DNA from 2 places in the Pseudomonas sp. NUPR-002 genome. Region 1 is predicted to be linked to the other one. Evidence: predicted binding sites of a transcription regulator. Region 1 holds the regulator's gene; the other holds the start of a gene.
What was found. Region 1 encodes sigma-54, which starts transcription at its own class of promoters, with help from an activator protein. Its sites were predicted from a motif close to ANTGGCATNNANNTTGCTNT; they were not measured.

Region 1 (11,202 bases):
CGGTCACACTCACGGTATCGAAGAAGAAGTGCGCGCCACGCAGGCCGCCTTCAGGCGCCTTGGCCTTGATGTAGCCGCCTTCGACCTCGATTTTCGCGCCCATGGCTTCAAGGCCACGGATGTGCAGGTCAACCGGACGCGAACCAATTGCGCAACCGCCAGGCAGGGCCACTTCAGCCTCGCCGAAACGGGCAACCATCGGCCCCAGTACCAGGATCGAGGCGCGCATGGTTTTCACCAGCTCGTACGGCGCGACCAGGGTCTTGATGGTGCGTGGGTCGATCTCTACGGCGAGCTTTTCGTCGATCACAGGCTCGATGCCCATGCGCCCGAACAGTTCGATCATGGTGGTGATGTCGTGCAGGTGCGGCAGGTTGCCGACCGTTACCGGGCCATCGCAAAGCAGGGTACCGGCCAGAATCGGCAGGGCCGCGTTCTTGGCACCGGAAATGCGGATTTCGCCATCAAGACGAGTACCGCCAGTAATAATCAGTTTATCCATTTCTGTCTCGCCGCCAATTTAGGCTCAGTTGCGCTCAGCCCAGGCTGCGCTGCTGAAAAATTTCATGGTTACCGCATGGATGCTGCCATCGGTGATCCACGGATTAAGATGAGCATAGATCTGCTGCTGACGCTTGACCGGGCTCAGGGCCGCCAACTCGTCGCTGATCACGTTCAACTGGAAGTTGCAGCCTTCGCCTTCAACTTCGACCCGGGTTCCCGGCAACTTTTCTTCAAGGAAGTTCTTAACTTCTACGGCCTGCATGCTCAACCTCAATCGGCGCCCAGTGCGCGCGGGTCGGCCATCATACAAAAAAGCCCCTCGCCTGCGAACCCCGTAAACGGAGACTCTGACGGAGGGGCCAGTTACTTGCTGGTGGTCATTGACCGGCCAGCACTTCTTCGAGGTCATAAACCTCAGCGATTTCGCGCATGTCCTGCGGCATGGCGCGCACCTCGACCGCCTTGCCAGCCGCCTTGCCATCACGCATGAATGCCAGCAACAAGGACAGGCCAACGCTGCTCGACTTCTCTACCTGCGCGCAATCAAGCACCAGGGTTGCGGCCTTGCACGACGCGATCAAGGCCTGGCCCTGTTTGCGCAATACCGGCCCGCTGCGGTAGTCGAGCACTCCGGCCAGGCTCAGCAGGCCTGGCTCGGTCATCGCCACACTGCTCTGACTCATTGCTCTTGCTTCTCGGCGGCTTCCTTGGCCTTGGCCACTTCGCCCGCCCAACCGTCGATGGTCTTGTCCAGGTCGTTGCCATTGCGATTCATGGCATCGGCGAACTGGTCACGGAACAGCTTGCCGATGTTGATGCCATTGACGATGACGTTACGCACTTTCCACTCACCATTGAGCTTGGTCATGGTGTAGGAAACCGGGTAGATAGCGCCATTGTTGCCCTTGACGGTCATATCGACGCTGGCACGGTCCTCGCCATCGGCCTTGGCGTTGCCCACGGTGATGCCCTGGTTGTTGTACTCAAGCAAGGCATTGCCATAGAACTGCATCAGGCTGCGCTTGAAGTTCTCCTGGAAGCGCTGCATCTGCTCCGGAGTGGCTTTGCGCGAGTACTTCACGGTCATGATGCTTTTCGAGATGCCATCGGCATCCACCACCGGACCGAGGTTGTTGTTCAAGGCCTCATAGAAGGCACTTGGGTTGGCCTTGTATTGCTCCTTGTTGGCCTTGAGGTCGGCCAGCAACTGGTTGGTTGTGCCCTGAATCACTTCTTTGGGCGACTGGGCAGCTGCGCCAGCCACCAACGGCAATGCAGCCAGCAGTACCAGCAAGCCGCGTCGCAGGATAGAAATCATGGAAACTCCTTATTTAGCTTCTTTGCCAACGGTATTGAGCAGGAACTTGCCAATCAGATCTTCCAGCACCAGCGCCGACTGAGTGTCGTGGATGGTTGCACCATCCTTGAGCATCGATTCTTCTCCGCCCACGCTGATACCAATGTACTTCTCGCCGAGCAACCCAGCGGTGAGGATAGATGCAGTGGAGTCGGTAGGCAGGTTGTCTACGCGTTTTTCCAGCTGCAACGTCACCCGACCGGTGTAGGTATCACGATCCAGATCGATGGCCGTGACCTTGCCGATGGTCACACCGGCCATGGTCACTTTAGCTCTGACCGTCAAACCGGCGATATTGTCGAAGTTTGCATAAACTTTATAGGTATCGCTGCTCGGGCTTGCCGACAGGCCGCTGACGCGCAGGGCCAGCAGGATCAGCGCCAGTATCCCGGCCAGGAGGAACAGGCCGACACCGATTTCCAGGGTGCGGTTTTGCATCAGAAATCTCCAAACATCAAGGCGGTCAGAATAAAGTCCAGACCCAGAACTGCCAATGAGGCATAGACCACGGTCTTGGTGGTGGCACGGCTGATCCCCTCTGAGGTGGGCTCGCAGTCATACCCCTGGAATACGGCAATCCAGGTAACAACAAAGGCAAAAACCAGGCTTTTGATCACGCCATTGAGAACATCGTCGGTGAACGACACGCTGTTTTGCATGTTCGCCCAGAACGAGCCTTCATAAACGCCCAGCCAGTCCACCGCCACCCACGAGCCACCCCAGATACCGACCACGCTGAAAATCAGCGCCAGCAACGGCAGCGAGATGAAACCGGCCCACAGGCGCGGCGCAACGATGTATTTAAGTGGATCGACACCGATCATTTCCAGGCTGGACAACTGCTCGGTGGACTTCATGTTGCCGATCTCGGCGGTCAATGCCGAACCGGCACGCCCGGCGAACAACAAGGCGGTAACCACCGGCCCCAGCTCACGCAGCAAGGTCAGCGCAACCATCTGCCCGACGGCCTGTTCCGAGCCGTACTTGGTCAGGATGCTGAACCCTTGCAGGGCCAGCACCATACCGATGAACACCCCGGAAACGACGATGATCGCCAGCGACAACACACCGACGGAGTACAGCTGCTTGACCAGCAATTGAAAGCCGCCACCGGTCCCGCTGCGCCCGACCAGCGAGTGCAACAGGAACAGGAACGAACGGCCGAGCACGGCCAGCACGTCAATGGCCGAGCGGCCGAAGCGACGAATGCGTTCGAGTAAGGATTTTCTGCGCATCAACGCTTCCCCAGAAGATCGGCGCGGTAATCCGGCGCAGGAAAGTGAAAGGGCACCGGGCCATCCGGGTCGCCTTTCATGAATTGGCGAATGCGCGGGTTATCGGAGCCCATCAACTCGTCCGGCGTGCCCTGCCCCAGCACCTGACCATCGCCGACCACATAAATGTAGTCAGCAATACTGGCGGTCTCGGCCAGGTCGTGAGACACCACGATGCTGGTAATGCCCAAGGCATCGTTGAGCAGGCGGATCAGGCGCACCAACACGCCCATGGCGATCGGGTCCTGGCCAACGAAGGGCTCGTCGTACATGAGGATCTGTGGGTCCAGGGCAATGGCCCGGGCCAGCGCTACGCGGCGCTTCATGCCACCGGACAATTCGTCTGGCATCAGCTCGATGGCACCGCGCAAGCCCACGGCCTGCAGCTTCATCAAGACGATGTCACGGATCATTTCATCGGACAGCTGGGTATGCACCCGCAGCGGGAACGCGACGTTCTCGAACACATCCAGGTCGGTGAACAGCGCACCGCTCTGGAACAGCACGCCCATCTGCTTGCGTGCATCGAACAGGTCGCTGCGCGACAGCGCAGGCAGATTTTGCCCGGCCACCCAGACTTCACCGCTGGACGGGCGCAACTGTGCGCCCATCAGACGCAACAGTGTGGTCTTGCCGCACCCGGAAGGTCCCATGATGCCGGTGACCTTGCCGCGGGGAATGCGAATATCGACATTATTGAAGATACTGCGCGAACCGCGCTTGAAGGTCACACCCTTCAGCTCGACCGCGTAGGCGTTATCAACGCTCATCTAGACTCCTTGCAATGCAGCCTTCTCACTCAGACGCGCGCCCCCTTCATGGAGACACGCACGCCCTGAGCGGGCCGAACAGGCGGCGAACTATACCATCGCTGATAGCAGCGCCCCAAGGCCAGCGCAGTGCTTGTTCAGGCTGGGTTAAGGTTGCTCGGCGACTGTATGACAATCACAAGGTGAGGGATTTGCGCATTACCGCTATAATCGCCGCCTTTTCATCAGGCAATCCGATTTTCGACATGAGCCAATCCAGCGACCTGATCCAATCCGCGCAGCGCACCATTCGTTTCGAACTTGAAGCGGTTGAGGGCTTGCTTGCCCACATCGACGCCGATTTCGTCAAGGCGTGCGAGCTGATCCTGGCCAGTAAAGGCCGGGTCGTGGTGGTCGGCATGGGCAAGTCCGGGCATATCGGCAACAAGATCGCCGCGACGCTGGCCAGCACCGGTACACCGGCCTTCTTCGTTCACCCGGCCGAAGCCAGCCATGGCGACATGGGCATGATCACCCGCGACGACGTCATTCTTGCCCTGTCCAACTCCGGGTCGACCAACGAGATCGTTACCCTGCTGCCGCTGATCAAACGCCTCGGCATCCAGCTGATCAGCCTGACCGGCAACCCTGACTCGCCGCTGGCCAAAGCCGCCGAGGTCAACCTTGATGCGCGCGTCGCCCAGGAAGCCTGCCCATTGAATCTGGCACCGACCTCCTCGACCACTGCTGCGCTGGTACTGGGCGACGCCCTGGCGATTGCCCTGCTCGAAGCACGCGGCTTCACCGCTGAAGACTTCGCCTTCTCGCACCCGGGCGGCGCCTTGGGCCGCCGCCTGCTGCTGAAGGTCGAGAACGTCATGCACGCTGGCGATGAACTGCCTCAGGTGCAACGCGGCACCCTGCTCAAAGACGCACTACTTGAAATGTCCCGCAAAGGTTTGGGCATGACGGTTGTGGTCGAAGCCGACGGACGGCTGGCCGGGATCTTCACTGACGGCGACTTGCGCCGCAGCCTGGACCGCAATATCGACGTGCACAGCACCCTGATCGAAGCGGTCATGACCGTGCATGGCAAAACCGCCCGCGCCGAAATGCTTGCCGCCGAAGCCCTGAAAATCATGGAAGACCACAAGATCAGCGCACTGGTGGTCATCGACAAGGACGAGCGCCCGGTTGGCGCCCTGAACATGCACGACCTGTTGCGTGCGGGAGTGATGTAAATGAGCCACGACCTGCTCCAGCGCGGCAAGGCCATCAAACTGGCTGTGTTCGACGTGGATGGCGTACTGACTGATGGCCGCCTGTACTTCCTCGAAGACGGCAGCGAATTCAAGACCTTCAACACCCTCGACGGCCAGGGCATCAAGATGCTCATGGCCTCGGGCGTAACCACGGCAATCATCAGTGGGCGCAAGACCCCGGTGGTCGAGCGCCGCGCCAAGAACCTCGGCATCCCCCACCTGTATCAGGGCCGTGAAGATAAATTGGTGGTATTGGACGAGCTTCTCGGCCAACTCAACCTAAGCTATGAACAGGTTGCCTATCTGGGCGACGACCTGCCAGACCTGCCGGTGATCCGCCGCGTTGGCCTGGGCATGGCCGTGGCCAACGCTGCAGCCTTTGTCCGCGAGCACGCCCACGGGATCACCCAGGCCCGTGGCGGTGAAGGCGCCGCCCGCGAATTCTGCGAGTTGATCCTGCAAGCCCAGGGCAATCTCGACGCGGCCAACGCCAATTACCTGTAGAGCGACACATGTTCAGTAAAAAAATCCGCACCATTGCGCTGTTCAGTGTGATTACCGCCTTGCTGGTGGCAGTCGGCTACTGGAACATCGGCCCTGAAAGCTTTCTCGACAAGCCGGTAGCCCGTGTCGACGAAAAGGCCATCGACTATTACGCCACCAACGCCCACAGCGTGCAGTTTTTGCCTGACGGCAAAATGCAGTACGAAATGACCGCCGACAAAGTGGAGCATTTGATGGTCAGCGAGGTCACCCTGCTGACCAAGCCCGACCTGCAAATGTACCGTGGCACCACCTACCCTTGGCATGTGCAAAGCGAGAAAGGTGAGGTCAACCCTGACGGCTCAGAAGTGGAACTGATCGATTCTGTGCGGGTTGCCCGCACCGACGAAAAAAACCGCACCATGATCATTACCACCAGCCGGATGACGGTGTTCCCGCAGAAGCAATATGCGCAAACCGAGCAAGCCGTTAGAATCGACGGCGCCGACGGCGTAACTACGGGCAACGGAATGAAAGCGTATTTGAAAGACGGCAGGATGGACCTGCTGTCCAACGTAAGAGGACAGTATGAGGCTCGTTAAAACCCTCCCCTTTTTGCTCAGCCTGAGCGCAGCACTGGGAAGCGCGAGCGCCTGGGCCCTGCCGAACGACCGCGACCAGCCTATCCGCATTCAGGCTGACAACGCGCACCTGGATGACAAGAAAGGGGTTGCCACCTACACCGGCGACGTCATCATCACCCAGGGTTCGATGATGATCAAAGGCAACACCGTAACCATCACTCGCGCCGAATCCGGCGACATCGACGTGGTGACCTCGGTGGGCAACCTGGCCTACTTCGAGCAGCAACAGAGCGCTGCCAAGCCAGACAAGATGCAAGGCTATGCCGTTACCATCCAGTACCAGGCGCAAAAAGACCTGGTGGTGCTGACCGACCGCGCCAAAGTGGTCAATGAAGGCAATACCACCGAAGGCGAGAAGATCGTCTACAACACCAAGTCCCAGGTAGCGACTGCCGGTCGTGGCGGTAACGTCACCACCCCACGTCAGCGTATCGACATGGTGATCCAGCCGAAGAAGAAGGCCGAGTAAATGGCGACCCTCAAAGCCCAGCACCTGGCCAAGAGCTACAAGAGCCGACAAGTGGTCCGCGATGTCAGCATGTCGATCGACAGCGGCCAGATCGTCGGCCTGCTCGGCCCTAACGGCGCCGGCAAAACCACCTGCTTCTACATGATCGTCGGCCTGGTTCAGGCCGATCAGGGCCGCGTCCTGATCGACGACCTGGATGTCAGCCACCAGCCCATGCACGGCCGCGCCCGTGCTGGCATCGGCTACCTGCCTCAGGAAGCGTCGATCTTTCGCAAGCTGTCGGTTGCCGACAACATCATGGCGATCCTCGAAACCCGCAAAGATCTCGATACCGCCGGGCGTCGCAAGGAGCTGGAAAGCCTGCTGCAGGAATTCCACATCAGCCACATTCGCGACAACCTCGGCATGAGCCTTTCCGGCGGCGAACGTCGCCGCGTGGAGATCGCCCGCGCCCTGGCCACTGCGCCGAAGTTCATCCTGCTCGACGAACCCTTTGCCGGTGTCGACCCGATTTCGGTTGGCGACATCAAGCAGATCATCCACCACCTCAAGGCCAAGGGCATCGGTGTACTGATCACCGACCACAACGTCCGCGAGACGCTGGATATCTGCGAAACCGCTTACATCGTCAACGATGGTCAGCTGATTGCCGAAGGCGATGCAGAAACCATCCTGGCCAACGACCTGGTCAAAGAGGTGTATCTGGGCCACGAGTTCCGCTTGTAAGTTCGAAGCGACACAGCGCTTGCCTTGGGTGGCTGGCCCGGTGAAAACCGGCTTAATTGTTACAGCACCCTAGGCAAACGCTCCAATTTCAGGCATATAACTTGCTTAAAATTGGCGCTTCGGTGCCCTAGTAGTGGATGGCGCATGTGCGCCGGCGACAAAGGTGTTAAGCCCCTGCCATGAAACCATCGCTCGTCCTAAGAATGGGCCAGCAACTGACGATGACCCCGCAGTTGCAACAGGCCATCCGCTTACTCCAGCTGTCTACCCTGGACCTCCAGCAGGAAATCCAGGAAGCGCTGGAATCCAACCCGATGCTCGAACGTCAGGAAGACGGCGACGACTTCGACAACAGCGACCCGATGGCCGACAACGCCGAGAACAAGCCTGTTGCCGAAGTTCAGGACACCAGCTTCCAGGAAACCACGCAAACCGTGGACAACCTGGAAGACGGCGAATGGAGCGAGCGCATTCCCAACGAGCTACCGGTCGACACCGCCTGGGAAGATATCTACCAGACCAGCGCCAGCAGCCTGCCCAGCAACGACGATGACGAGTGGGACTTCACCACCCGTACTTCGGCGGGCGAGAGTCTGCAAAGCCACCTGCTCTGGCAGTTGAACCTGGCGCCGATGTCCGACACTGACCGGCTGATTGCCGTCACCCTGATCGACTGCATCAACAACCAGGGCTACCTCGACGAAACCCTCGAGGAAATCTGCGAGTCGTTCGACCCCGAACTGGATATCGAGCTCGATGAAGTTGAAGCGGTGTTGCACCGCATTCAGCAATTCGAGCCTGCCGGCGTCGCCGCCCGCAACCTCAGCGAATGCCTGCTGCTGCAACTGCGCCAACTGCCCGCCAGCACCCCGTGGATGGCCGAGGCACAGCGCCTGGTACGTGACTACATCGACTTGCTCGGCAGCCGCGACTACAGCCAGCTGATGCGCCGCATGAAGCTCAAGGAAGACGAGCTGCGCCAGGTCATCGAACTGGTTCAGAGCCTCAACCCACGCCCCGGCTCGCAGATCGAATCCAGTGAAGCTGAGTACGTGGTGCCCGATGTCATCGTGCGCAAAGACAGCGAGCGCTGGGTGGTCGAGCTCAACCAGGAAGCCGTGCCACGCTTGCGGGTCAACCCGCAGTACGCCGGCTTCGTCCGCCGCGCCGACACCAGCGCCGACAACACCTTCATGCGCAACCAGTTGCAGGAAGCCCGCTGGTTCATCAAGAGCCTGCAAAGCCGCAACGAAACCCTGATGAAGGTCGCCACCCAGATCGTCGAGCACCAACGCGGGTTCCTCGACCATGGCGACGAAGCCATGAAGCCGCTGGTGCTGCACGACATCGCTGAAGCGGTGGGCATGCACGAGTCGACCATTTCCCGGGTCACCACCCAGAAATACATGCATACCCCGCGCGGAATTTACGAGCTGAAGTACTTTTTCTCCAGCCACGTGAGCACCTCCGAAGGCGGTGAATGCTCGTCTACAGCGATCCGCGCGATCATCAAAAAACTGGTTGCTGCGGAAAATCAGAAAAAGCCATTGAGTGACAGCAAGATCGCTGGTTTACTGGAGGCACAAGGTATCCAGGTAGCCCGTCGCACCGTCGCCAAGTACCGCGAGTCCCTCGGCATCGCACCGTCGAGTGAACGCAAGCGACTGATGTAGCCCCTGAGATAACCACCGCAGTTCAGTGGCAGGCGCAACACCTGCCTCTTATGCACGGGCAACAAAGGAGAAGCTGTATGCAAGTCAATATCAGTGGACAGCATGTAGAAGTCACCCAACCGCTGCGCGAGTACGTCGAACAGAAACTGAAGCGGCTGGAAGGACACTTTGACAAGATCACCAACGTAACGGTGATCATGAAGGTCGAGAAACTGCAGCAGAAAATTGAAGCGACGCTGTTTATTCCCGGCGGCGAAGTGGTTGCAAATGCCGAACACTCAGACATGTATGCAGCGATCGACGCCTTGACCGACAAGCTCGACCGCCAACTGAAAAAACACAAGGAAAAACAGCAAAGCCTGCTGCAAGGTGCAGCGGCCCGCTGATCCCCCTCATCCATGATCCGACTTGAAACCATCCTGACCCCCGGCCGTTCCCTGGTGAACGTGCCGGGTGGCAGTAAAAAGCGCGTACTCCAGGAAATCGCCACGCTGATCAACCGGGAAGCCCCGGACCTGGAGATGCAAGACGTTTTTGAAAGCCTGGTTGCCCGGGAGAAACTCGGGTCGACTGGTTTTGGTAATGGCATTGCCATTCCACATTGCCGCCTCAAAGGCTGCTCATCCCCCATCAGCGCCCTGATGCACCTGGATGCACCGATCGACTTCGACGCCATCGATGGCGCCCCGGTCGATTTGCTGTTTGTCCTGCTGGTTCCAGAAGCGGCCACCGATGCGCACCTTGAGCTTTTGCGCCAAATTGCCAGCATGCTTGACCAAAAGGTCGTGCGTGACCGGCTGCGTGCCGCCGATAGCAGTGAAGCCCTGTACCAGGTTGTACTGGACGCACAAAACGGGCTTTAAACTATGCGCCTAATTATCGTCAGTGGCCGATCCGGCTCCGGCAAGAGCACCGCCCTCGCAGTTCTGGAGGACAACGGTTACTACTGCATCGATAACTTGCCGGCAGGGCTGCTTCCGCAATTGGCGGAAAATGCCCTGATCAACACCGAGCTGATGCAGCCCAAAGTGGCGGTATCGATCGATGCCCGCAACCTGCCCAGCCACCTGACACGCTTCCCCGAGCTGCTTGAAGATGCACGCAGTCGGCATATCCAGTGCGATGTACTGTACCTGGACGCCGATGAAGACACCCTGCTCAAGCGTTTTTCCGAAACCCGCAGACGTCACCCACTGACCAACGCCAATCGCTCGCTGGCCGAAGCGATCCGGGTCGAGAGTGACTTGTTGGGGCCGATTGCCGACCTTGCCGACCTGAAAATCGACACCACCAACCTGAACCTGTATCAGTTGCGTGACTCGATCAAACTGCGTCTGCTGAACCAGCCGGAGCCCGGTACTGCGTTTCTGGTCGAGTCGTTCGGCTTCAAGCGCGGCATGCCGGTCGATGCCGACCTGGTGTTCGATGTGCGCTGCCTGCCCAACCCGTATTGGAAACCGGAGCTGCGTGAGCATTCCGGCCTGGAGCAGCCAGTGATCGAGTACCTGGCCGCCCAGCCCGATGTCGAGGAAATGTTCCAGGACATCTCCAGTTACCTGCTCAAGTGGTTGCCGCGCTTCGCCGCCAGTAACCGCGCGTATGTCACCATTGCCATTGGCTGTACCGGTGGTCACCACCGTTCGGTGTACCTCACCGAGCGCCTGGGCCAGTTGCTGCAGCAATCTCTGAAGAACGTCCAGGTTCGCCACCGCGACCTCTAGCCCACAGGACCACCGCCGCGATGCCCGCTCGTGAAATCACCATCATCAACAAGCTGGGGCTGCACGCCCGGGCTGCGGCAAAGTTTGTCGGCGTGGCCGGACGCTTCCCCTGTGCAGTGCGTATCGGTCGTGCGCCAGAAAAAATGATCGACGGCAAGAGCATCATGGCGGTGATGATGCTCGCCGCCGGTAAAGGCACCCAGGTGCACCTGCACACTGAGGGTGAAGAAGAAGACGCAGCACTCGATGCGCTGGTCGAACTGATCAACAACTACTTTGACGAGGGCGAGTAACCGCCCTCGCTTCGCCTCACGCCATCGCCGTATCCATCACCATCATC
Region 2 (11,202 bases), 3.1 Mb from region 1:
TGCACCATTCTGGGTTACACCGCCAACGCCCAGCCAGAAGTGCGCAATCAGTGCCAGCAAGCTGGCATGGATGACTGTCTGCTCAAGCCGATCAGCCTCAAAGCCTTGGGCCAACGCCTGGCCAACGTACAACCACTTCCCCGCAGTGAACCCGCCAACGCGCTTGCCCCGTTCGACTTGCAGGGCCTGCAGCCCGTGGTAGGTAGCAGTGCCAGCGACTTACGCGCCCTGCTCGAACAACTTCAGCGCAGTTTCAGCAAGGATCGGCTAATCCTCGAGGCGCTGGACCCGACGCTTGAGTCCGAACAATTGAAAAACGAAGCGCATCGTGTACTTGGCGCTGCGCGGATTATTCAAGCCAGCACGCTGGTTGATGCCTGCGAACAACTGGAATCGGATTGCCTGACGAACGCCCCCGCATCTACGCTTGAGCTTCACCAGCAACAGGTGACAACGGCCATTGCGGCCGTGGAGTGCGCCCTGCGCCAGCACTTGCATCACACAGATGCAAACGACGCCGCAACGCAGGCAGGCTGAAACAAAACGGCGGCCACCAGGGCCGCCGTTTCAACAGGCATCAGGCAACCGGATTGATCGGGTTTTCCGGATACCAGGCGTCCAGCAGTGGGCTGACTTCAATTTTGGTCAGTTCGCTGCGCGCCTTGAGCCAGGCTTCAACAGTGGCACGCTGCTCTTCGGTAACCGAGCCGCGCTTGGCCGAGCAGACCAGGCCGAAGTCGTCGCCGCCAACATAGTCCAGACCGTTGGCGTCCATGGCGTCGTCGAGGAACGCATCGAGGAAGGCGTCAATGGCTTCGTCGGACAGGTCTTCCTTGAACTCCAGGTTCAGCTCGAAACCCAGCTCCTGGAATTCACCCACGCAGAGCTTTTTGCGCAGACGGCGGGAACGGTTAGTGGCCATGAAACAATCCTCTTGAGTAATAACGCCGCGCACTTTACCAGTTTCACCACGAAGCTGCCGGAATAAAAGGTTCCTCGACGGCTTGCCCACCGGTGGGAGCGGGCTTGCCCCGCGATCGCGATTTACCTGATACACCGCAATCGCGGGGCAAGCCCGCGCCTACCGGGGGAAATAAAAGCCGATAAGCCGCCCCTTGCGGTTCCCCCATCGCTGTGCGCCTTGGGGCATAATGCGCGCTATATTTTTCGTTCCGGGGCCTTCACCTTTTCTCGCTCCGTTTTTTTCACCCCTCGCTCGCAGGGTTTTATTGCACATGATCAAATCTCTTCGCCCTCTTCTGCTTGCCGGCCTGCTGCTGCCCATTGCACTCCCGTCCCAGGCCGCTGCCGTCAATACCACGCTGCCGGCTAAAGTCCAGCAAGCGCTGAAAACCAACAAGCTGCAAGACTCCGCCCTGTCGCTGGTGATGCTGCCGCTCAACGGCCCAGGCACCCCCACCGTGTTCAACGCCGATGTCTCGGTCAACCCGGCCTCGACCATGAAGCTGGTCACCACCTATGCCGCCCTGGAACTGCTCGGCCCGACCCACCAGTGGAAAACCGAGTTCTACAGCGACGGCCCGCTGCGTAACGGCACCCTGCAAGGCAACCTGTATCTCAAGGGCGGCGGTGACCCGAAACTGAACATGGAAAAGCTCTGGCTGTTGATGCGCGACCTGCGTGCCAACGGCGTGCAAACCATCAGCGGCGACCTGGTGCTCGACCGTAGCCACTTCGTCCAGCCGGTACTGCCGCAGTTCAACGATGACGGCGGCGACGACAACAAGCCGTTCCTGGTCAAGCCCGACTCGCTGCTGGTCAACCTCAAGGCCCTGCGCTTCGTCGCCCGCAATGACGGCGGTAAGGTGCTGGTCTCGGTCGAACCACCGATTGCCAGCATCCGCATCGATAACCAGGTGAAGGCCGTCAACAGCAAACAATGCACTGGTGACGTGCGCTACAACCCGATCACTCAGGCCGATGGCGTGACCGTCGTGGTCAGCGGGCAACTGGGCGATGGCTGCAACTCGCAGACCTACCTGTCGCTGCTCGATCACCCGACCTATGCCGCAGGCGCCGTCAGGGCCATCTGGAATGAGCTGGGTGGCACCATCCAGGGCCGCGACCGGGTCGACAACGTCCCGAAAGGCGCCCGCCTGCTGGCGCGTGCCTTCTCGCCGGATCTGGTCGAGATCATTCGGGACATCAACAAGTACAGTAACAACACCATGGCCCAGCAGCTGTTCCTGAGCCTGGGCGCGCAGTTCCGCACCGATGCCGATGGCGACGATGCGCGTGCCGCGCAACGCGTGGTACGTCAGTGGCTGGCGAAAAAAGGCATCACCGCCCCGCACCTGATCATGGAGAACGGTTCCGGACTGTCGCGTGCCGAGCGGGTCAGCACCCGGGAAATGGCCGCCTTGCTGCAAGCGGCGTGGAAAAGCCCATATGCCGCCGAGTTCATCAGCTCGATGCCGCTGGTCGGCATGGATGGCACCATGCGCAAGCGCCTCAAGCGCACCGCCATGACCGGTGAAGCCCATATCAAGACCGGCACCCTGAACACCGTGCGGGCCATTGCCGGTTTTAGCCGCGACAGCAACGGCAACACCTGGGCAGTCGCCGCGATCCTCAACGACCCGAAACCATGGGGCGCCTCAGCCGTGCTCGACCAGGTACTGCTCGACCTGTACCGCCAGCCGAAACTGGTTAACAGCACCGCAGCGATTCAACCCTGATCGCTCACGGCAGCTCTGCTTCGACCCGATCGCGGCCAGCCTGTTTGGCCGCGTAAACACCGGAGTCGGCACGAAGCAGCAAGGCATCGGCGCCCTCTCCCGGGCGCCAGCCGGCCACACCAAAACTGGCCGTCACCTGGCCCACGCCCTCCACTTCGACACTGCGCACCCCCTGCCACAACTCCAGCGCCAGGGAATGCGCTTGTTCGGCGTCGCTGCCCGGGCATAACACCATGAACTCCTCACCGCCCAAACGACAGAACACGTCGGTGCGCCGCAAGCGCTGACCGATGCGCTGGCACAGGCTGCGTAACACGTGGTCACCCACGGCATGTCCGAACTGGTCATTGATGCGCTTGAAGTGATCGATATCCAGCATGATCACCGCCAGATCCAGCTGATCGCGTTGAGCGCGCTCAAGCTCGGTCTTCAAGCGTTCCTGGAAGTAGCGGCGGTTATGAATGCCCGTCAACGCATCCGTCACCGACAGCGCGCGCAACTCTTCCTCAACACGTTTCAGGTCCGAGATATCGGTCAGGTAACCGTGCCAGAGCGTGCTGCCATCCTCTTCCGGCTCCGGTGTCGCCTCCCCCCGCACCCAACGCTGCCCAGCCTCAGGCAGCAACACCCGGTATTCCTCACGCCACGGCGTCATATGGTCGGCCGAAAAGCGGATAGAGGTCCGCACACGCAGCAGATCATCCGGGTGGATGCGCTCAAACACCGCAGTAGCGTCCTGGCGCAACTGCTCGGGCTCAAGTTCGTAGATGTCTCGCAGCCCTTCACTGGCGTAGGTGAAGCAAGAGCTGCCGTCGGTTCGCAGGCGAAATTGATAGATCCCGCCTGGCACCTCGGCACTGAGCTTGTCCAGCAGGCGGTCACGGGCGGCCAGCGCATCATGCACGCGCTTGCGCTCGGTGACATCGATGCAGATCGCCAGGTGGCCAACCCACAGGCCGTGCTCATCGAGCACCGCCGTCACCAGCATATTGGCCAACAGGTGGCTGCCGTCTTTGCGCTGCAGTGTCCATTCGCCCGCCTCGTTGCCACCTTCCTGAACGGTCTGCGCGAAGATGGCCTGGGCCGGGGTGATGTCGCGGCCGTAGCGCTGCGTCAGCTCCCGCGCCCGACGCTGCAGCTCTTGAGGCGAGATCAACGCCTCCAGGGTCAGACTGCCCACTGCTTCGGCGCTGCTGTAGCCAAGCATGCGCTCGGCGCCAGCATTGAACATGCTGACCACGCCGCGCAGGTTGGTGGCAATGATCGCGACCTGGGTCGCGGCATCCAGCACACTGCGCAGCTGGTTGTGGGTTGTGCGCAAGGAGCTCTCACTGACGCGCAGCTCGCCGGTACGCTGCTCCACCAGGGTCAATGCGCGTTGCCGCTGGCTGAACAAGCTGAACAGCAAGGCACTGAGCATCACACTGAGCAAGCCGCCAAGAAACACCACAGCCGTGACGGCCGAAGAGCGGTTGGCCTGCATGAAGGCCTGGCTTGGGCGGATGTCGAGCTGATAATCGTGATCGGCCAGGTGCAACAAGTGAGTAGCCGCCAGCGGCGAAGCGGCGCCCTTGTTGTCCGATTGGAATAACACTTCGTGTTGAGCATCCGGCCCGGACAAGTCGCGAATACGCACTACCAGATTGTCCTGGGCGGTATTGGGCAAGCCCTCGGCCATCAACTGACGCACGCTGATCACCGCCATGACGTAGCCCTGAGGTTCAGGCGATGGATTGAGCGGGGAAAACACTGGCGCCACCATCAGCACACCACGGGCATAGGCGGGATCGACATCGGCAAGGTTCAGCGGTGCCGAGACCGCCATGCTGCCCGGCTTGGAGGCGCGCTGCAGGGTGTCCTCACGCAGGGGTTGCGAGAGCAGATCCAAGCCGAATGGCTGACGCTGCGGGCCTAAGGCCTGGGTAAACAGCACCGGGTAATACTGCGCCCGCGCGGGCGATACCGACAAATCGCCGCGATCGGACAGCTGTCGAATCGCGTAGGAAATCCCCAGGACCTGGCTCGCGCGCTGCTCGAACTCTGCACGCGCTGCACCCGGCACCCGCGGCGCCCAGGAATAGGCTTGGGTGCGGTGCAACAACGGACGGGCATAGCCATTGAATTCGTCGAGGGTAATTTCGTTGGCATACACAAAGAACCGGCGCAACCCATCCAGGCGTTGCACCTGATCCTCGAAGCGTTCTTCGATACGACTGTAACGCTCGCTGGCCAGCAACTCGAAGCGTTGACGCAGCTGTTGTCGGTACAACTCGTAGGTTGCCAACGCCAGAAACGCGGTCAACAGTCCGCCGACGGCCAATGCCACAAGGGCAACCAGCCAGGCGGACACTTCTTCGCTGAGAAAGCCGAGCATTTTTGGACGAACGCCATGCATCGACATAGTTGATTGCACTCATAACGCCAGCATTGTGCGTTTGCCAAAACCTCCCTCAGTTATAGCTATTCGCCACTAATCAAGCAATCTGCAACCCAGCACAAGCGCGCACTTAACGTGCTTGAATGCGCCACGCCCGGTGAATCTTGCTGTTACGGGCAAAATCCGGGTCCAGGGTCTGGGCACTGATTTCTTCTACCGCGTACCGCTCGGCCAGACGCTCGTCGAGCTGGAACTTGCGGAAGTTGTTGGAGAAATACAGCACGCCGCCCGGCGCCAAGCGCGCGATGGCCAGATCGAGCAATTCGACGTGGTCACGCTGAACGTCGAAAACACCTTCCATGCGCTTGGAGTTGGAGAAGGTCGGCGGGTCGATAAAGATCAGGTCAAACTCGTCACGGCAGGCTTGCAGCCAGGCCATCACATCACCCTGCTCCAGGCGGTTCTTGTCGGAGAAGCCGTTGAGCGACAGGTTGCGTCGTGCCCAATCCAGGTAAGTACGCGACAGGTCAACGCTGGTGGTGCTGCGCGCGCCGCCTTTGGCGGCGTGTACAGAGGCCGTTGCGGTGTAGCAGAACAGGTTGAGGAAACGCTTGCCCGCCGCCTCACGCTGGATGCGCATGCGCATCGGCCGGTGGTCGAGGAACAAGCCGGTGTCCAGGTAATCGGTGAGGTTGACCAGCAGTTTGACACCGCCCTCGCTGACTTCGAGGAATTGCCCCTGAGTGCTCTGGCGTTCGTACTGACGGGTGCCGCTCTGGCGTTCACGGCGCTTGACCACCACCCGGCTCTGGTCGATACCCAATGCCTGGGGAATTGCAGCCAAGGCATCGAACAAGCGAGCCTGGGCCTTCTCCGGGTCGACTGAACGCGGAGCGGCATATTCCTGCACGTGCACCCAGTCCTGATACAGATCGATTGCCAGGGCGTACTCCGGCATATCGGCGTCATACAGGCGATAGCAGCTGACCTGCTCGCGCTTGGCCCATTTGCCCAGCTGCTTGAGGTTCTTTTGCAAACGGTTGGCGAACATCTGCCCGCCTTCACTCAAGCGTGCCGGTTCACTGGCCACTGCTGCAGCACTGCGCGGGGTGTCATTGCCCTGGGCGTCACGCTCAGGCTGACGGCGTTCGCCAGTGACAAACTGGTCCGGCTGCACTTTGATCAGCAACAACTTGCACGGCAGCGCGCCGTTCCAGAACGCGTACTGCTTGTGACTGCGAATGCCCATGCGTTTGCCCAGGTCCGGAGCACCGGTAAACACCGCCGCCTCCCAGTTCAGGCACGATTGACGCAAGCGCTCGCCGAGGTTCTGGTAGAGGTAGAGCAGGCTGGCTTCATCACCCAGGCGCTCGCCGTAGGGTGGGTTGCAGATCACCAGGCCTTTCTGGTTCTGGTCAGGACGCGGCTCAAAACTGCCCACTTCCCCTTGATAGATCTTGACCCAGTCACTGAGCCCGGCACGTTCGACGTTGTTGCGACCCGGCTGGATCAACCGTGGGTCGGCCTCGTAGCCACGGATCCACAACGGTGGCCGGGCAAGCCCCGCCTGCGCCCGCGCCTGGGCCTCATCGTGCAGCTTGCGCCACAGCGCCGGCACATGGCCCAACCAGGCACTGAAGCCCCAGCGCTCACGCTTGAGGTTAGGGGCGATGTCGGCAGCAATCATCGCTGCCTCCACCAAAAAGGTGCCCACACCGCACATCGGGTCAGCCAGCGCACCGCCTTCAGCGGCAATACGCGGCCAGCCCGCACGAATCAGCACGGCGGCGGCAAGGTTTTCCTTGAGCGGCGCGGCGCCTTGCTGCAGGCGGTAACCGCGCTGGTGCAAGCTGTGCCCGGAGAGGTCCAGCGACAGGATGGCTTCGCCTCGATCCAGGCGCAGGTGCACGCGCAGATCCGGATTGAGCTTGTCGACCGACGGGCGCTCGCCTTCACGGGTGCGCAGCTTGTCGACAATGGCATCCTTGACCTTGAGGGCACCGAAATGGGTGTTGTCGATGCCGGAGCCGTGGCCGCTGAATTCGACAGCCAGCGAGCCACTGGCTTCCAGATGGTCTTGCCACTCCACCTCGTGCACGCCGTCGTACAGGTCGTCGGCGTTCTTCATGTTGAAGCGCTTGAGCACCAGCAACACACGGTTGCCCAGGCGTGACCATAGGCACAAGCGGTAGGCAGTTTCCATGTCGGCCGAGCCGCGGATGGCCGAGGTGTGTTCACGCACCTCTTCAAGGCCAAGGCCACGCGCCTCTTCGGCAAGCAGGCTTTCAAGGCCTTTGGGGCAGGTTAGGTAGAGTTCGAAACGGTCCGACATGTGGTATCCAGTGCCTTGAGCAATAAGTGGAGGGCAAGCGCATTGCCTTCCTGTGTTTAATCGAGCGCCGTTCCAGCGAGCGCTCGAATGGCACTGCAAGCGTGCCGGGCCACCCGGGCATCCAGACCTTTTGCCAGGGGCAGAAACGTCTTTGATTACCGGGCAGAATGAAAATTTCATGACGAGCCGGGTGAAAAATGACCCTTCGTCGTATTGACAGCCTTGTTACAAATTATCACCAGGCAATGGCCAAGTGACTTCAACGCCGATCAAACCCTGATCATAGCGGGCTTTTCGTCCCGTCCTGGGCCGAAGCATTTATTTACTTATCCTTTGACCCTAGGAAAGGTTACGCCCTTATGACAAAACGATCATTCACACTGTGTCGTGCATTGGTTAGAACTCATCTCAGGTTGTCACCGCAACGGGGCAACACTTCTGCTCGCCACGCCGGCAGCGAGCGCACACCGGCAGAACGATTCTGCCCGGCCTCAGACGAGGCCGACGGGACATTACAGTCAACAAGTGAGGGCAACACCCTATGAGAAGACTTAAGCGTGATCCGTTGGAAAAAGCATTTACACGAGGCTACCACTATGGGGTTGCCGGCAAATCCCGCGAGCTTTGCCCTTTTACTCTACCGTCGGTACGCCAAGCCTGGATTAACGGCTGGCGCGAAGGACGTGGCGACAACTGGGACGGTATGACCGGCACTGCGGGTATACACAGACTCAACGAACTTCACGCCGTTGGCTGAACGAGGATCTGAATTCATTCACCATGCGCGCCCCATCCGGGCGGCGGGCTAAGGCCCAGGGGCCCCTTCAAGGGGCCCTTTTTTATCCCTGCGATTCAGCGCCCCATGGCAGCGATGGCATCTACCGACTCACGGATCAGCGCCGGGCCCTTGTAGATGAAGCCCGAGTAGATCTGCACCAGGCTGGCGCCAGCGGCGATCTTCTCAGCGGCATGCTTGCCCTCGGTGATGCCACCGGCGGCAATGATCGGCAGTTTCCCACCCAACTCAGCCGACAGCACCTTGACGATATGGGTGCTCTTTTCCAGCACCGGCGCACCGGACAAACCACCAGCTTCATCACCATGTGGCAAGCCTTCGACCCCTTCGCGACCGAGGGTGGTGTTGGTGGCAATGACTGCATCCATGCCCGATTCGATCAGCGCCGCGGCTACCAGAGCGGTTTCTTCGTCGCTCATGTCGGGGGCAATCTTGATCGCCAGGGGCACGTGCTTGCCATATTGCCCAGCCAGTTGCCCGCGGCGCTCAGCCAGGGCATCGAGCAACTGCTTGAGCGAATCGCCGAACTGCAGGCTGCGCAGGCCCGGGGTATTGGGCGAGCTGACGTTGACGGTGATGTAGCTGGCCTGGTTATAGACCTTGTCCAGGCAGATCAAGTAGTCGTCTACTGCACGCTCGACCGGGGTGTCGAAGTTCTTGCCGATATTGATGCCCAACACACCACGGTACTTGGCCGCCTGCACCCGGTTGAGCAGGTTGTCCACACCCAGGTTGTTGAAGCCCATGCGGTTGATGATCGCCTCTGCCTCGGGCAGACGGAACAGGCGCGGCTTGGGGTTGCCAGGCTGAGGGCGCGGGGTGACCGTGCCGATTTCGACAAAGCCGAAACCCAACTGGGCAAAACCGTCGATGGCCGCGCCATTTTTGTCCAGGCCTGCCGCCAGGCCAACCGGGTTGGCGAACTCCAGGCCCATTACCGTGACCGGCAACGAGGCCGGGGCCTTGGTCAGCAGCCCGTTCAAACCCAGACGGCCACCGGCGCCGATCAGGTCAAGGGACAGGTCGTGGGAGGTCTCCGGGGAGAGCTTGAACAACAGCTGGCGGGCCAGGGTATACATGGGCGGGCTTAGCTCGACGTGAGTGAGGGGGCGATTATATAGACGGCGCGGTCCGGGGGACAGCGCCGCCTTGGCATATGGGTTGCTTTGTTGACCTGTAACACCGGCTCCGCACGCGACCCGGCCCGCCCTCCGACACAGGCGCGACACTGTGAACAACGACACCCCCACCACCCCACTGGCCTGGGTCAACGGCAGCGATGCGCCGGAAAAGCACAGCCTGAACATCGGCTTCATGGCGTTGAGCGACTGCGCCTCCGTGGTCGTCGCTGCGACCCAGGGCTTCGCCCAGCCCTACGGCCTGAGCCTGAACCTCAAGCGCCAGAGTTCCTGGGCCGGCCTGCGCGACAAACTGGTCAGCGGCGAGCTGGATGCTGCCCACTGCCTGTACGGCCTGGTTTACGCCGTGCACCTGGGGATTGGTGGTACCGGCGCAACGGATATGTCCGTGCTGATGGGCCTGAACCAAAACGCCCAAGGCATCAATCTGTCCTCTGCCCTGCAGCGCAAAGGCGTGACCCGCCCTGAAGCGCTGGAGCGTTTCGTGCACCAAAGCGGCACAAAACTCACCTTCGCCCAAACCTTTCCGACCGGCACACATGCCATGTGGCTGTATTACTGGCTCGCCAGCCAGGGCATCCACCCGCTCCATGACGTCAACAGCGTGGTTGTGCCCCCCGCGCAAATGCTCACCCATTTGCAGGCTGGGCGCATCGACGGTTTCTGCGTTGGCGAGCCCTGGTCAGCCGATGCGATCGAACAGGGCCAAGGTTTTACCCTGGCCACCAGCCAGTCAATCTGGCCTGATCACCCGGAAAAAGTCCTTGCCTGCACGCGCAGCTTTGTCGAGCAGTACCCCAACACCGCCAGGGCGCTGATCAAGGCCATCCTCGCCGCCAGCCGGTTCATTGAGCAGAGCCCGGAGAATCGCCGCAGCACCGCGCAATTGCTCAGCGGCAAGGCCTACCTGAACAGCCCACTGAACAGTATCGAACCGCGCCTGCTCGGCCATTACCACGACGGTCTGGGCAATCACTGGCACGACCCGCATGCCTTGCGCCTGCACGACCATGGCCGGGCCAACCTGCCTTACCTGTCTGACGGCATGTGGTTCATGACCCAGTTCCGCCGCTGGGGCCTGTTGCGCGAAGACCCTGACTACCTGGCCGTGGCCAGCCAGGTGCAACAATTGGCCCTGTACCGTGACGCCGCCACTGCCATTGGCGTGCCCTGCACAGAACAAAACATGCGCCGTAGCCAACTGATCGATGGCCGCTACTGGGACGGTAGCGACCCTGCCGCTTACGCCCGCAGCTTCGCCCTGCATGCGCTGGCCGAAACGCCCGCTGCCCTTGCCCGTCGCTGATAAGGAGACGCCCCGATGCTGCGAATCCTGTTGATCGATGACACCGAGAAAAAAGTCGGGCGCCTGAAGGCCGCACTGGTTGAAGCCGGCTTTGAAGTGATCGAGGCGTCAGGGCTGACCATCGACCTGCCAGCCCGCGTCGAATTGGTGCACCCAGACGTAGTGCTGATCGATACCGAGTCACCGGGCCGGGATGTCATGGAACAAGTGATCCTGGTCAGCCGCGACCAACCGCGCCCGATTGTCATGTTCACTGACGAGCATGATCCAGGCGTAATGCGCCAGGCGATCAAGGCCGGGGTCAGCGCCTACATCGTGGAAGGCATCCATGCCGCGCGCCTGCAGCCGATACTCGACGTGGCCATGGCGCGCTTTGAAAGCGACCAGGCACTCAAGGCCCAACTGCAAGCACGCGACCAGCAACTGGCCGAACGCAAGCGCATCGAGTTGGCCAAAGGCCTGCTGATGAAAATGAAAGACTGCAACGAAGAGCAGGCTTACACCTTGATGCGCCGCCAGGCCATGAGCAAACAGCAGAAACTGATCCAGGTCG

Region 2: the regulator sigma-54 is predicted to act here: its motif matches at 9,353-9,372, upstream of ACVWSC_RS08950 (CmpA/NrtA family ABC transporter substrate-binding protein).

Annotation. Positions count from the first base shown of each region.
Region 1 is NZ_CM150476.1:5,102,490-5,113,691, forward strand. It holds gene murA (UDP-N-acetylglucosamine 1-carboxyvinyltransferase) at 1-502, opposite strand, end outside; gene ACVWSC_RS23425 (BolA family protein) at 527-766, opposite strand; gene ACVWSC_RS23430 (STAS domain-containing protein) at 882-1,187, opposite strand; gene ACVWSC_RS23435 (MlaC/ttg2D family ABC transporter substrate-binding protein) at 1,184-1,822, opposite strand; gene mlaD (outer membrane lipid asymmetry maintenance protein MlaD) at 1,832-2,299, opposite strand; gene mlaE (lipid asymmetry maintenance ABC transporter permease subunit MlaE) at 2,299-3,096, opposite strand; gene ACVWSC_RS23450 (ATP-binding cassette domain-containing protein) at 3,096-3,905, opposite strand; gene ACVWSC_RS23455 (KpsF/GutQ family sugar-phosphate isomerase) at 4,151-5,125, shown strand; gene ACVWSC_RS23460 (KdsC family phosphatase) at 5,126-5,650, shown strand; gene lptC (LPS export ABC transporter periplasmic protein LptC) at 5,659-6,231, shown strand; gene lptA (lipopolysaccharide transport periplasmic protein LptA) at 6,218-6,742, shown strand; gene lptB (LPS export ABC transporter ATP-binding protein) at 6,743-7,468, shown strand; gene ACVWSC_RS23480 (RNA polymerase factor sigma-54) at 7,648-9,141, shown strand; gene hpf (ribosome hibernation-promoting factor, HPF/YfiA family) at 9,219-9,527, shown strand; gene ptsN (PTS IIA-like nitrogen regulatory protein PtsN) at 9,540-10,004, shown strand; gene rapZ (RNase adapter RapZ) at 10,008-10,862, shown strand; gene ACVWSC_RS23500 (HPr family phosphocarrier protein) at 10,883-11,155, shown strand; gene ACVWSC_RS23505 (ZIP family metal transporter) at 11,172-11,202, opposite strand, start outside.
Region 2 is NZ_CM150476.1:1,922,725-1,933,926, reverse strand. It holds gene ACVWSC_RS08985 (transporter substrate-binding domain-containing protein) at 1-537, shown strand, start outside; gene ACVWSC_RS08980 (YggL 50S ribosome-binding family protein) at 578-922, opposite strand; gene dacB (D-alanyl-D-alanine carboxypeptidase/D-alanyl-D-alanine endopeptidase) at 1,236-2,699, shown strand; gene ACVWSC_RS08970 (sensor domain-containing diguanylate cyclase) at 2,704-5,100, opposite strand; gene rlmKL (bifunctional 23S rRNA (guanine(2069)-N(7))-methyltransferase RlmK/23S rRNA (guanine(2445)-N(2))-methyltransferase RlmL) at 5,207-7,408, opposite strand; gene rmf (ribosome modulation factor) at 7,950-8,165, shown strand; gene ACVWSC_RS08955 (quinone-dependent dihydroorotate dehydrogenase) at 8,261-9,283, opposite strand; gene ACVWSC_RS08950 (CmpA/NrtA family ABC transporter substrate-binding protein) at 9,435-10,649, shown strand; gene ACVWSC_RS08945 (ANTAR domain-containing response regulator) at 10,665-11,202, shown strand, end outside.